3 regions of the Pontibacillus yanchengensis genome follow, and region 2 is predicted to be linked to each of the others. Evidence: riboswitches for the same ligand, from Rfam matches in the RefSeq annotation. Region 2 holds a riboswitch; each other region holds the start of a gene.

Region 1 (4,293 bases), on a different contig from region 2:
CCATACAATTCGAGAATTTATTATATCCATTCGTGATTATGTTCTCCATGCCAGCGACAGCTGTTGGGGTGTTGGGTGGATTATTTATAACAGGCAAGCCCCTAAGCATTCCAGCCGTCATCGGGGTCATCATGCTCGCCGGTATTGTCGTCAACAATGCCATTGTACTCGTGGATTACATTAACATCGTCAGGTCAAAAGGGAGCGATCGCTACGAAGCAATCCTCGAAGCCGGCCCAAGTCGCCTGCGCCCTATCCTGATGACGACATTAACCACTGTACTCGGCATGATTCCACTAGCACTCGGACTCGGCCAAGGCGCCGAAGCTCAGCAACCAATGGCCATCACCATCATTTTTGGCCTAACTGTATCCAGTTTCTTTACACTGATCCTAATCCCAGTCGTCTACACCTATTTCGACGACCTATCCCGCAAAATCGGAGGCCTCTTCCAACGCGGCCGCCGCAAAAAGAAAAACGAAAGCTTATCGACAGAATAACGATAAAGCAAACAACAAAAAAAGGTACTGGCCACCGCCAGTACCTTTTTTATTACGCTCCAACACCACTGCTCTACAACGGTGGGGGCTGGCACCGTGAAAGCAGATGGTGTCTTGTCCTCTTTTAGACATTTGAATTCAGGTTCATATTGGGAGATGCCGTTGCATTACTAAAGCGAACTCAAAATGTACTGTCTTTTATTGGGCGTATTCTATGTGTAATGAGGATGTTTATTCTGCAAACGATTCTTGTTTAGTAATGTAATAAATTCATTAGCTAAGATAGGTTTACTAAACAAATACCCTTGAATATAATCACATTCCTGTTGTTGTAGGAAGGATAATTGATCTTGTTTTTCCACTCCTTCAGCAACAATTTTCAACCCAAGGCCATGAGCCATTGTGATTAAACTAGAAATGATTGTAACGTCCTCTTGTTGATCAGGTAAGTTATTAATAAAGGATTTGTCAATCTTCAGTACATCTAAATCAAATTGTCGTATGTGAGTTAGCGAAGAATAGCCTATCCCGAAGTCATCTAATGATAAGGTAATACCTATGTCTTTTAATGTAGTAAGAGTTTCATTAACGACGATTGACGATTGAATGAGCGATGTTTCTGTAATCTCAATATGGAGGGATGTGGGATCAATGCTATATATTTTGCATGCCTCCATAATGGTTTGAGTGAAATTTTCCTTTAGTAATTGTTTAGGAGAGACATTAATCGAAATAGGTACAAGATCGATGCCACTCCTTTTCCAATCATGAAGTTGCTGACAAACCTGGTAGATGACCCAATTACCAATTTCACAAATCAAGTCACTTTCCTCTGCAATAGGAATGAACTCTCCTGGAGAAACTCTCCCCCATTCTGAATGCTCCCATCTTATCAAAGCTTCAGCACCCATTATTTCACCAGTCTTCGATGAGACTTTAGGTTGGTATTCAAGAAAAAGTTCATCTCGATAAATGGCTTTTCGAATATCTTTTTCTAAGTAATAAACCTTATGGGAGGTTATATTCATAGAAGGCGTGTATATTTGATGCGTGTTTTTCCCCATGTGTTTTGCATGATAAAGTGCGGCATCCGTATTATGAATCATATGATTGGCTTCTTCTCCATCGAAAGGGTACATGCTAATACCAATACTGGTTGTTATATGTAATTCATACCCTTTAATAAAATAGGGTTCTCTCACTTGTTTTGTAATCTGGTCAGCAATTTCTATGGCTTGATCTACATCTACCCCATATAAAATAGATGAAAACTCATCTCCGCCCATTCTAGCTACAAAGTGTTGATGCCCAACGCATTCTCGTAAGCGATCGGATATTTCCTTAATCAATTGATCCCCAATAAAATGACCAAGCATATCATTTATATGTTTAAATCGATCTAAATCTAAAAATAAAAGGCCAAATGATTCTACTGAATGAGGATTCTTTACTAACTCATCCATTCGGGAGTCAAACTGTCTGCGATTTGGTAAGTCGGTTAAATAATCGTGATAAGCTAAATATTCTTTTCTTTCTTCCATATGCTTTTTGTCAGTAATATCCCACATGATTCCATCTAGCTTTGTTAGCTGATGTTGATCATTTAAAATGGGGAAGCATTTCACTTCAATCCAACGTATTTCTCCAGATGGGTGATAATAACGATATTGTACAAAGAGCTTTTCCCCTTTCAATAAATCCTCGATTGCTCTTTTCATTTTGCTCCTATCATCAGGATGAATAAGACTTTGCCAATATTCCTGCTCACTAATGATATAGTCCAATGTATAACCATACAGCTTTTCAAATCCGTTAGAACAAAATAGTACGTCCTTGGAGGGAATATCGATAGACCAAACAACTTCTTCAAGGTTGTTATAAATTATCATTGCTTCTTGCTCTTTATTAGCTAATTGCTGCTTTATATGCTGGCAATCCGTACTATCTTGAACGATTTTGGTTTCACCACTTTCTTTAAAAACGGATGGTTCATTCGAATGATAAAAAGGAGCGTTGTCGTCACCATTTGATCTTTTCATTATAGGTTTAATGATAGTCAATTTTATTACCTCCTTATAAACAAAAAGAGATATACCTACCGAACATAGGATATATCTCTTCCTCAAAAATGTATTCGGTAACTCGACGACCATAGCATTGCCTTAGGCTCGTAGCTTTGCGTCCTTATTTTTCAATAAGTTTGCCTTTATCTTATTTATCGTTATTTTGCATTAACTAATATTGTAATATAAAAAGTAATAATATACTATACTACAGACCAAAAACCTTATGTATTTTAGTTTTAGTGAGTCTTTTGTAATAGACTCACTTTCATGCGATACCATATGGCCTCCATGATGCAGTTCTAAAGCATTACAGAATATAGTGTGGATAACTGTACAATCTTGAAGCTATATATCTCACAAACCTACATAACATGGTCACTTATCCTGCAATCCTTTATCGCTCTACAACGGTGGGGGTCTGACCCCACAAAAAAAGCATCGCCCTACTGGGCGATGCTTTCATATTCACTTACTGCCTGTGCGACATCGACATCGGCGCGCTCCAGATATGCTGCTTTGGAATCAATGAGTTTAGCAAACATGTCGCTTGTGCCGTATTTCGTCTTCGACCAGGCTTGTTGGTTTTTGTATAGATCGATAAGGGTGAGAAGCTGATAGTCATTACCTGCGAAACTGTGGTCAGCTTTCACCATGTACCAGACGTCCTTGCGATGTTCACCTTCTTCGCGTACCCAATCCATGCCAATCTCTTCAATAGCTAATCGAATCGAATGAGCAAGCTCAAGATAGGATTCCTTTCCTGATTGCTGATAGGCTTGAAGCAAGTAGTATGCTTCGCCTAATGCGTGGTTCAAGGAAGCGTGTGGCGTTTTGGTTTTTCCTGGGCCGTCGTAGTCCGCTACTAAAAAGGCATCCCCACCATATGAAATGGTATTGCCTTCTTCAGCTTGCTTTAAAAGATGATCCGCATACACAAGCGTCTGCTCTTTCAAGGAAGGCACGTCAAACGTATCAGCTGCCTTCATCAAGAATAACGACAATTTCTCATTGTGTCGGGTATCGGTGTACGGTGCGTGAATGCCGTAGTCATCCATGACCCATGTACTCGTGTACTCCGTCTTCCATAGCTTTGTATCTTTTTCAGCGCGATACGCTTCAATCATCGCAACGGAATTCAATGTCATGCTTTCAAAAAAACGCTCGCCTGTTTCCTTATAGCGCTCTAAAGCGGATTTATTCGGTAATCCACCAATGCTTCGCCCGTATCCTAGCTCCGTGCCAGGCTCAATCGAATACGCGAGTTTCTTATAGGAACCAGCTGGGGTTAGCCACTTCTGCGTGCTCATGTAATGCTCGGCCGTATAAGCCTCCCAATTCTTCAACACATCTTCATCTTGAAAAAGGTCTTCATCTGACCATAGCATCCAGCTTTCCGCAATGTCAGACCTGCCGGAGGAAAGGTTCTGCACGAGGTTACCGTCTTCCACCATATATGGATTCACCTCATCACCAATTTCCCTCAACACACTTTTGCTACCATCTTCGTACGTTTCCGATAGAGAAGTAGATTGATAGCTTCGGCCAAGCCAGGCTGATCCACTTTTACCAGCCTGTAATAGCCCGACAGGAAGGGTAGTGGAGTCGACACCTACCGTAGGGTCGTGCTTGTGCTGAATGCTATCAACTGGAGTGGGATTCAGCGTTAGCTTATCGGTATTTTCAAATTGATAGGTAATGTCCATGCTCGTCGCAATATCTTGGCCATT
Region 2 (4,293 bases):
TTCTAGCTTAGCATTTGTTCAATACGTATCGGGCGTAAGTGCTTCAGCAGACATGACACGTTACGCAAAAACGCCAAATCAAGGTGCTCTTGGATTATTTTTGGGGAATAGCTTTGGTTTTATCTTAACTGCTATTTTAGGAAGTGGTTCGGCTTATTTATTTAACGATGTAAATCCTTATGTTTCCTCAACAGCAGTAACATCCACTCCATGGATGATAACAATCATCACCTTAACCGCTATGGTTTCGATGCTTTCCATTAATATGAGCAATGCTTATACAGGCGGATATAGTCTCTTGAATACTTTTTCTCAACTCTCAAGAGTTCAAAGCGCAATCATTTTCGGTGTGTTAGGTGTGGTATTAAGTGCCACTCCAACTCTTGTTAATCAAGCTGAGCAATTTATATCGGCTCTTGGAGGTCTGATCATTCCTATATCCGCCGTCATTGTAGTTGATTATTTATGGATAAAGCGAGCAAGCATACCCACATCATCATTGTTATCCCTTCAAGAAACAGGGAGTGTGTACCGATTGCCATTTATCTCTGTTTTAATCGGGACAGCAATTTACTTCGTCATACCAGAAAGCTTTTCTCCTGGCTTTCTTACCTTTGTCATTGTCGGAGTTCTTTATGGAGTTTTAGCTGAATTCAACAAAACAAAATTTGCTTCCTTATAAATAAACAAACACCCTTCACTCGTGTAAGGTGAAGGGTGAGCTTTATGCTTTCATCAATCAAGTGAAGACGTGGTTAAAAAGAACGTTTTGGTTCCTTTTTGGCCTTTTTGTTTCTTTCGTTTTGTTCGTATTGATCAATTACTCCACTCATATAACTATCAGAAAGTTGTTCTGCTACAATCTTTTCCCCTTCAGGGTCGAATTGTAAACCTAGCTTGTTTTCCTTATCCATATAGAACACCTCCCACTTTTAGTATGTCACAAGATAGCCTTATTCTTCGCCACATCTTTTTCCAAATGAAAGCGTTCAAATGTTATAATGAAGAAAAAGGAAAGGAGAGATTCCATATGCCATTTGAGTACAAACGTATCGTTATTGCAGTCGATGGCTCGGAAGCCTCTGAACATGCTTTTGAAAAAGCAATAGATATCGCTAGACGTAACGATGCTCATCTCTTTATTTGTCATGTTGTAGATACACGTGCTTTTGCAACAGTGGAAGCATACGATCGCTCTTTAGCAGAACGAGCTGAAGGATATGCAACGGAGCTCTTAAACAAGTATGAAAAACAGGCAAAAGAAGCAGGAATTCAGCAAGTACAAGTGGATATTGATTATGGGTCTCCAAAAGTAAAAATCGCAAAAGAAGTAGCGCCAAAATTAGAAGCAGACTTAATTATATGTGGTGCCACAGGATTAAACGCTGTAGAACGTTTCTTTATTGGAAGTGTTTCTGAACATATCACTCGATATGCAAGCTGTGATGTATTAGTTGTAAGAGCGGATACTCACTAGGAGTTCGTTATTTTTCAGTCGTCTTATAATAAAAACGAAGCTGTTACCGATACAGCTTCGTTTTTTGTTAGTACATTTTTATTTTCAGTTGGATTTATTGTTTTTTTCCTGGGTGTATTCACCTTGGTGGAGTCGCCATTTGTTAAACTCAAGAAATTCTTTAAATTGATCTTTCGTTACTCCTGAGTCCTGGGCCTCTCTAACCAAGTCTACCCAATCTTCATCTAAAGATGATGACCCTTCTTCCCGTTGTTGGTCATTATGTAGCAAATGCTCTAGGGGGACATGCAGTACCTTTGAGATTTTTTCTAGAAATTGAATAGAAGGATTTTTTTGTAGGTTACGTTCAATAGAACTAAGATACGATTTAGCAACACCAGCTCGTTCTGCTAGTTCTGATAAGGATAGTTGTTTTTCTTTTCGTAAAGCCTTAATTTGTTCTCCTATCATGGCACTTCACCTTCTTCCTGCAATGAAGTATACCATATTTGAATTAAAGGTTTCATTCTTGTTCTGAAAAATATTAAAAATCAATACAAAATCCTTATACCTTCACTTCTTATAAACAACCATTTGATCTTCTTTCCGATAGAAGAACCCTTTTATTTCTTCTTTGGTTAATCCCAGCTCCTTTGCCTGTTTGATTAACTCTACCCATTCACTATCAAGCTCTTCTCGATCAGTAACCGTATTTGTTTTCATCATTCTCCTCCAAACCTGAATTTTTCCAGGTAGACCAGCCGTCTTAGTAAAATTCACCTTAGACCTGTGACTTTGCGTCCTAACCTTTCAATTAGTTTGCCTTTTTCTGAAGGATTAGTATAGATTAACTATACAAAACTTGTCCCAAAAATATTGTTAGAATTTGTTAGCAAAATCCATTTTTATTTGATGATTTTGTCGAAATAACTTAAATTTCTGTCAATTAAAAGTGTGCAATAATTTTGAATTAATTCCCATTTTATTCTTTTATTGTCATTAAATTTGCTTACCTATAGCCATTCTCTTGTAATTCTTGGATTGGAGATAGACACTTATTATTAACTCTCTCCAAATAGTGATGTCAGCAGGGGGTTTTGATAAACAACTTTTAGGCTTCTTTGGTAGAAAGAAGTAGACAAGACTAAATTAGAAATAACAATATAACAAACACTCCAATTCTTATGATAATTGGAGTTTCGATTTAAAATAATCCCCTCAATACGAGGTTTTCACTTAAAACTTATTTTGATAACTCTCTTACTACATGGGGTAATTCAGGCATAATCAGTTTTTCCATTGCTAAACGAACCGCTCCAGTGGAACCGGGGGTTGAAAACAAAATTGTTTGGTTTCGCACACCTGCTATGGCTCTTGATAACATAGCAGCAGAACCTATATCTTCTGTATAGCTTAGCATGCGAAACAATTCACCAAAGCCTACCATTTCCTTGTCTAACATACCTTCCACTGTCTCAATGGTTACATCACGTTTTGCCATACCAGTACCACCATTGGTTAGAACGGCTTCAATTCTCTCATCGCTACACCCTAACTCAATCGATTCTCGGATTGCTTGCTGATGGTCTTTTACAATTTCATAGTCCTTAACAACATGACCTGAAGACGTTAAAAAATCCATCATTAGCTGGCCGCTTTTGTCAGAGGACTCGTCTCTAGTATCAGAAATAGTAATCACTTTACAAGTTATCGATGGTTTTGATTGTTGTTTATGTTCTGAAACGGACATTACTCAATCTCTCCTTGCTCAACAAGATAACGATATTGATAAAATCGTAGTGCAAAATCGGTCACTTGTCGGGTTAATTGATAATTTAATGTAGCTCCTATAACCATACTAACAATCGGCATTCCTTGAATGAGTTTTTTCCGGAACGTTAGAATAAATAATGATTTCATTCCTTGCTTAAATGGCTGTTCTAGCCATGTTTCATCTGTGAATTCATCCTCACCTTCATAAATAAACGGAGAAGTATGATGTTCAAGTTCTTTTTTTAGATCATCCCAGGCCCCTTTTTGCAGTCGCTTTGGTAACGTAGCTGCATGAAAAATCTTTAATGACAACATCATTTCATAAGGATGATTTACTTCATATCCAAATGTTAAACCAATTAGCTGTACAGCTCGAAGGTTTAATATCATCATTAATGGAAAATCCACCCCTAAAAGAAGATATCCGCCCGTGCCTGTAAGACCTCCTTGAGCAAAGGAATATAGCTTGCCTTTTGCGATATGTTGATGCGCTAAGTATGTTAATTGATCAATCGTTAATTCTTTCATATCTTCTAAATAATCAATATCTGATCGGAAAATACGACCACTTGTTAAAATTCTTAATCTTGCTTCATTTTGAAATGCTGTTCCTTGTATGTAGGCATGTGTATGAAAGAACCATTGATCCATTTGGTGGAAAAATTTTTTCTTCATTTTTGGATTTAAGTTCGTGAAGGTTTTATTCATCCATTGCTCATAAATCATTTCAAAGTCATTAGCTCGATAATCTTTCCATTGGTTCTCCCATTTTAGAATATCTTGATACACTTTTTCCTCACTCATGCTACATCCGCCCCTTCACATGTTTGTTATCTTTATTCTAGCTTATTTCCATAAAATTGCGAACATTACTGAAGATGTTATTGTTATTTATGATAATGATTACAATCTGTTTGTTGAATACATTATATTATTATCAAAAGCCATGAACAAAAGCTCGGGCGCCCGAGTAGCGACGTACGAACTGCTGCCCACAGGACGTGGGTTGGTTCGATGTTGCTGCGTGACGCAGCGTTGAATCGTTTTGAGATAAAGGAAACACG
Region 3 (4,293 bases), on a different contig from region 2:
AAAGTATAGGAAGGATGCCAGCAAAAATAACACTACGGTAATGATCAATGTAATGGGGGCACCAAGAAAACCGGACAAAAACCCTCCTATCGCAGGTCCTATTAAATAACCTGATTGACCCGTAATAGCTAACATTGCATTCGCACTTTCTAATTCTTCTTTCGCCACAAAAGCTGGCAATATAGTAGTACTTCCTATATCAGTAAAAGCAGATAAAAAACCATTAAGAAAAATTATGATAACGATTGATGAAAACATCAATAGATCTCCCCAATATAAAAGGGGAATAAGCAAAAGAAACATACCTCTTAATCCATTCTCTACAACCATTAACGTTCTTCTATTAAATTGATCCAGTACAACTCCCGCAAAAACGCTAGATATCAGTGGTGATATCGTTGCTGCTGTAATTACAAACCCAATCGCAGAAGCTGAATTAGTCAGTTGATATACAAACCACGCAATTGCAATCCACGAAATCTTTTTAGCTAGTTCTAGCACTAACCTAGCTATAAGAAAAAAGGTGATGTTTCTCTTAGCTAATACATGCAGCATATGAAAAGAACTCCTCAAAAACTGGTAAATCATTATGATTCCATTTATTTCACACTTTCATATAATTCTACTTTCCTGTCAATTAGTTAACGAATCTCAATTGACATACAGAAAATAAAAACAGCATGCGACCTGCACATGCTGTTCATTGTCAATATTGTAGACCCCTAAAAAGATTACACAAATGGTTCTGCACCTTGATCTCAGAACCGAGAATATATTCATGAAAATTAGTCTTTTTTGATTTATTTATTTCGAACTAATTCACGGTTTTCAAAATAACCGGCAGTTTTCGTAAAAATAAACGTAATGAATACCGAATATAAAACTGCCATATAGAATCCAGCTCCTACACCTATACCTACACCACCTACAAATAGAATCATAGCCGCAGAAGTAAGTCCTTTAACTCTTAGTCCATCCTTTAATATCACTCCCGCACCAAGGAAACCTAATCCAGATACTATTTGAGCAGCAAGTCTCATAGGGTCCATTACTTTCCCGCTAAATGGTTCACTAAATGAAGATGCACTATTTATCGAAATAATTGTAATCAAAGTACATGCAGTAGACACATAAGTATAAGTCTTCATACCTGCTGGTTTATGTTTTGAGGTTCTATCCATTCCTATCATAAAACCTAGCAAAGCACTCAATGTAATCTTAAAATACATTTCATACTCTATAAAGAAAGACGTAATAGTTTCCATAGTATCAACTCCCTTCTCATTATACTAAAATTACTTTTATTAGATTACAATAATCTTCCTATGTAAAAATATATATGCAAGAAGAAGAGGAAATAATGTAAAAAAAGATGTCTTTTAATGCCTAGGAGATAAAGTAGGGAAAATAGAGAGAATAAATATCAAGCTTTAAAACGCTAGTACGTGCCAAAGATGTAATGAAATTCAATCCGGATCATCAAGGTAATAATATGTTTCATTAAATATGTTAATAGTTTCTTCATTAATTTTTATAGTTTTATTATCTATCCACTTAAAATCTAAGTTTTAAAGGAATATATATTAAACAAATATATATTTGAAATTAAAAGTATAATAATAGTTATTAGAATATTTTTTAGTGTCATTAAACCTCCACCTTCACATAACAAAACAAGAACTCTACAAACTCTCTAGATATAAAGAATTCTCCTTTACTCATCATCTTTTTCTTTTACATATTGATTAGCATTATAAGTTATTTCTCGTAAAGATTTAAGCATATTATCCACTTGTTTACTTTTTTCCTTGGAATAATATTTTTCAAAATTATACAAAACATTATCAGTTGTAGCTTCAAAGACTGTTTATCCGAATATTAAGTTTAAATCATAGGCGTCATGTAGGCCTTCAAAATAATCAATACTCCTCTTTTGTTCCAACGCATCAGCTATATTCACAAAATACCTCCCTCTTTTATATAGCGTGTTTACCCAAGTTGTACTTATAGTATCTATATTAGGCTGAGAGGATTTTTCTTCTACTGCTCCTCCCCAATTACACCCACTTAATACTAGATCTAAAATCACAATTAAATTCAAATAAATTACACACTCACATTAGTTGGACTGTAGAAGATTATTAGAAGTATATTTTAGAATCCCTCTTTTATTAACAAATTTTTCAATAACACATCAAAAATTGTAGAATTCTGTCGATATATGCTAGCATAGGCAAATTTTACGAAAGTAAAAGACGCAAAGCCACGGACCTAAAGTTTTATGTACCACGGTAGCCGGGTTGCACATCGAATCCCATTTCCTAATTTGCCTTAATATTTAGCGAAAAGGGGGATGTCTTCATGCATAGCGTAATGCTAGTTGATGACTCCAAATTCATGCGGTCATGGCTGAAAAGCCTACTTCATGACTCAAATTACTATGTTGTAGCAGAAGCAAGTGATGGTTGTACTGCTACTACACTCTATAAGGAACACAGACCGGAAGTAGTTATTTTAGATATCACATTGCCATGGCTTGGAGGTATCGATTGTCTTAGAAACATTTTAGATGATGATCCTAATGCCAATGTGATGATGTGTTCATCAGTAGGTCATAAATTCCATGTAACGGAGTCTCTCAGAATAGGAGCTAAGGACTTTATAATGAAACCGAACTTTAGTCATTTAATTGAGTCCTTAGATAAAATAACTTCAGAAAAGAACTTCATCGTTAAGTGAAATCTATATTCAATAGACGATTGAACTACATAGAAAGTCAAATGTCCTATATATGATTTATATTCAATGTAGGGACTTGCGACAAATTTCCTGTTTTCTTCCTATAACTTGAAATTTTCTGAATATTAACCATATAATGTAAACACATCCAAATTAAGGAGGTGTTTTCTACATGGAAAAACTAAAAAAGTTTGGTTTAGTAGGTGTTGTAGCGCTAGGTTTAATCGCTGGAACATCATATGCAGGTGCTAATCAATCCGAACAGGCATATGATGCATGTGAGTCTTGGTATTACACAGATTGTTAATAAAATACTTAGTTTAGCTCCCCCCCTAATAGGGGAGCTCTTTTAACTCTAATTAATAAGCTCAAGCTGTAATTCTTTGAGTTCTTATATAAAATACCTTCTGTAAGGAAAATTCATTGTTAATCACCCTCCCTAACAAGATAACCATTGTCATATAATTCAAATAATGTATAATGAAAAATCAGGAAATTTGGGTTTCGCTGTTTCTACCCCTAATTCAGTGATTATTAATTTGAAACTCTTCAAGATAAAATTTCCTGGAACTTAAGAGCTAAGTTCCCCTCACTAAATGTTTTGAGCGCATGTGTTATTTGCACATTGCGCTATTTTTTTGCTTTAATTTCTTAGCCCTCTATTTATTTATTACTATCCATAAATTCAATCATTTCTTCAATTGATGTACATGCGTGTTTTTAATTACACCTAATCACTATTTAGTTGCATCTATATCAAAGTTTCGAAATTGCTATTTTGGGGTAAATAATTGAAATGGCTAAATTAAGGAGTTTCTTATGAATGAAATCTTGTTAAATGATGATGAACAAGAGATAATAACAAGAGACTTAAACAGATTAAACGAATTACGAAACACTATCTCCCATACAGACTCAAATTATTTGACAGTACTAGACTCCGAAATAGATTTAATTCACACAGCTTTAACCAATAAACCGACTTAATTATTAATTTTTGAATTTCTATTATTTCGTATATATTATTGTTCTATCATTCCAACTAAACTTCAAAGCACATGGCCTTAAGAGCTATGTGCTTTTTTCTTTTTTATAATTTAAGAACATCTAAGCTGTTGCCTTGATATATCTCTATTTAACTTCACCCCCTTGAAATTCCAATGTATAATTTCTATCTAACTAAGAATCCAATGACATTTTCCATGAAAGGCGTTCAGTCTATATACTGAGCGCCTTTCTCTATTTAATAAACACAAGCTATTTTATTGAAGAACCTTTTCAAAGGAATGATTTTTGGTAACACTAATAATAAAATCATGGAGTTGTTGTTATTATGGATCAACAAACATACTTAGAAAAAAACCTAGAATTTTATGAAAAACTCACTAACATGGCAAAATCAAAAATACCGTTCTGGTATGAAAACGTATTATTCACACCTCATTGGTGGGCAGGATTAGCATTATCAACTGCACCATGGATAGTTTGGTTCTTACTAAGCAAAAAAGAAAGTAGAGATAGACTTTTGTATTCAGGATTTTTAGTTATATTACT

What was found. Region 2 has a riboswitch for cyclic di-GMP ahead of GLW08_RS07570 (anti-repressor SinI family protein). Riboswitches for the same ligand answer to the same signal wherever they lie in the genome.
Region 1: it holds a riboswitch for cyclic di-GMP, as region 2 does, so the genes downstream of both, GLW08_RS10230 (bifunctional diguanylate cyclase/phosphodiesterase) here and GLW08_RS07570 (anti-repressor SinI family protein) in region 2, are expected to answer to the same signal.
Region 3: it holds a riboswitch for cyclic di-GMP, as region 2 does, so the genes downstream of both, GLW08_RS05990 (response regulator) here and GLW08_RS07570 (anti-repressor SinI family protein) in region 2, are expected to answer to the same signal.

What each region holds. Positions count from the first base shown of each region.
Region 1 is NZ_WMEU01000003.1:30,501-34,793, forward strand. Features, by position in the region: gene GLW08_RS10225 (efflux RND transporter permease subunit) at 1-500, shown strand, start outside; gene GLW08_RS10230 (bifunctional diguanylate cyclase/phosphodiesterase) at 713-2,560, opposite strand; cyclic di-GMP riboswitch class I at 2,634-2,715, opposite strand; gene GLW08_RS10235 (hypothetical protein) at 3,010-4,293, opposite strand, start outside.
Region 2 is NZ_WMEU01000002.1:79,592-83,884, reverse strand. Features, by position in the region: gene GLW08_RS07585 (purine-cytosine permease family protein) at 1-682, shown strand, start outside; gene GLW08_RS21615 (hypothetical protein) at 756-914, opposite strand; gene GLW08_RS07580 (universal stress protein) at 1,031-1,477, shown strand; gene GLW08_RS07575 (helix-turn-helix domain-containing protein) at 1,562-1,927, opposite strand; gene GLW08_RS07570 (anti-repressor SinI family protein) at 2,030-2,182, opposite strand; cyclic di-GMP riboswitch class I at 2,205-2,290, opposite strand; gene GLW08_RS07565 (MogA/MoaB family molybdenum cofactor biosynthesis protein) at 2,700-3,206, opposite strand; gene GLW08_RS07560 (EcsC family protein) at 3,206-4,033, opposite strand.
Region 3 is NZ_WMEU01000001.1:1,241,413-1,245,705, forward strand. Features, by position in the region: gene GLW08_RS05980 (MFS transporter) at 1-555, opposite strand, end outside; gene GLW08_RS05985 (MgtC/SapB family protein) at 801-1,265, opposite strand; cyclic di-GMP riboswitch class I at 2,223-2,308, shown strand; gene GLW08_RS05990 (response regulator) at 2,362-2,739, shown strand; gene GLW08_RS22070 (hypothetical protein) at 2,912-3,046, shown strand; gene GLW08_RS05995 (CBO0543 family protein) at 4,073-4,293, shown strand, end outside.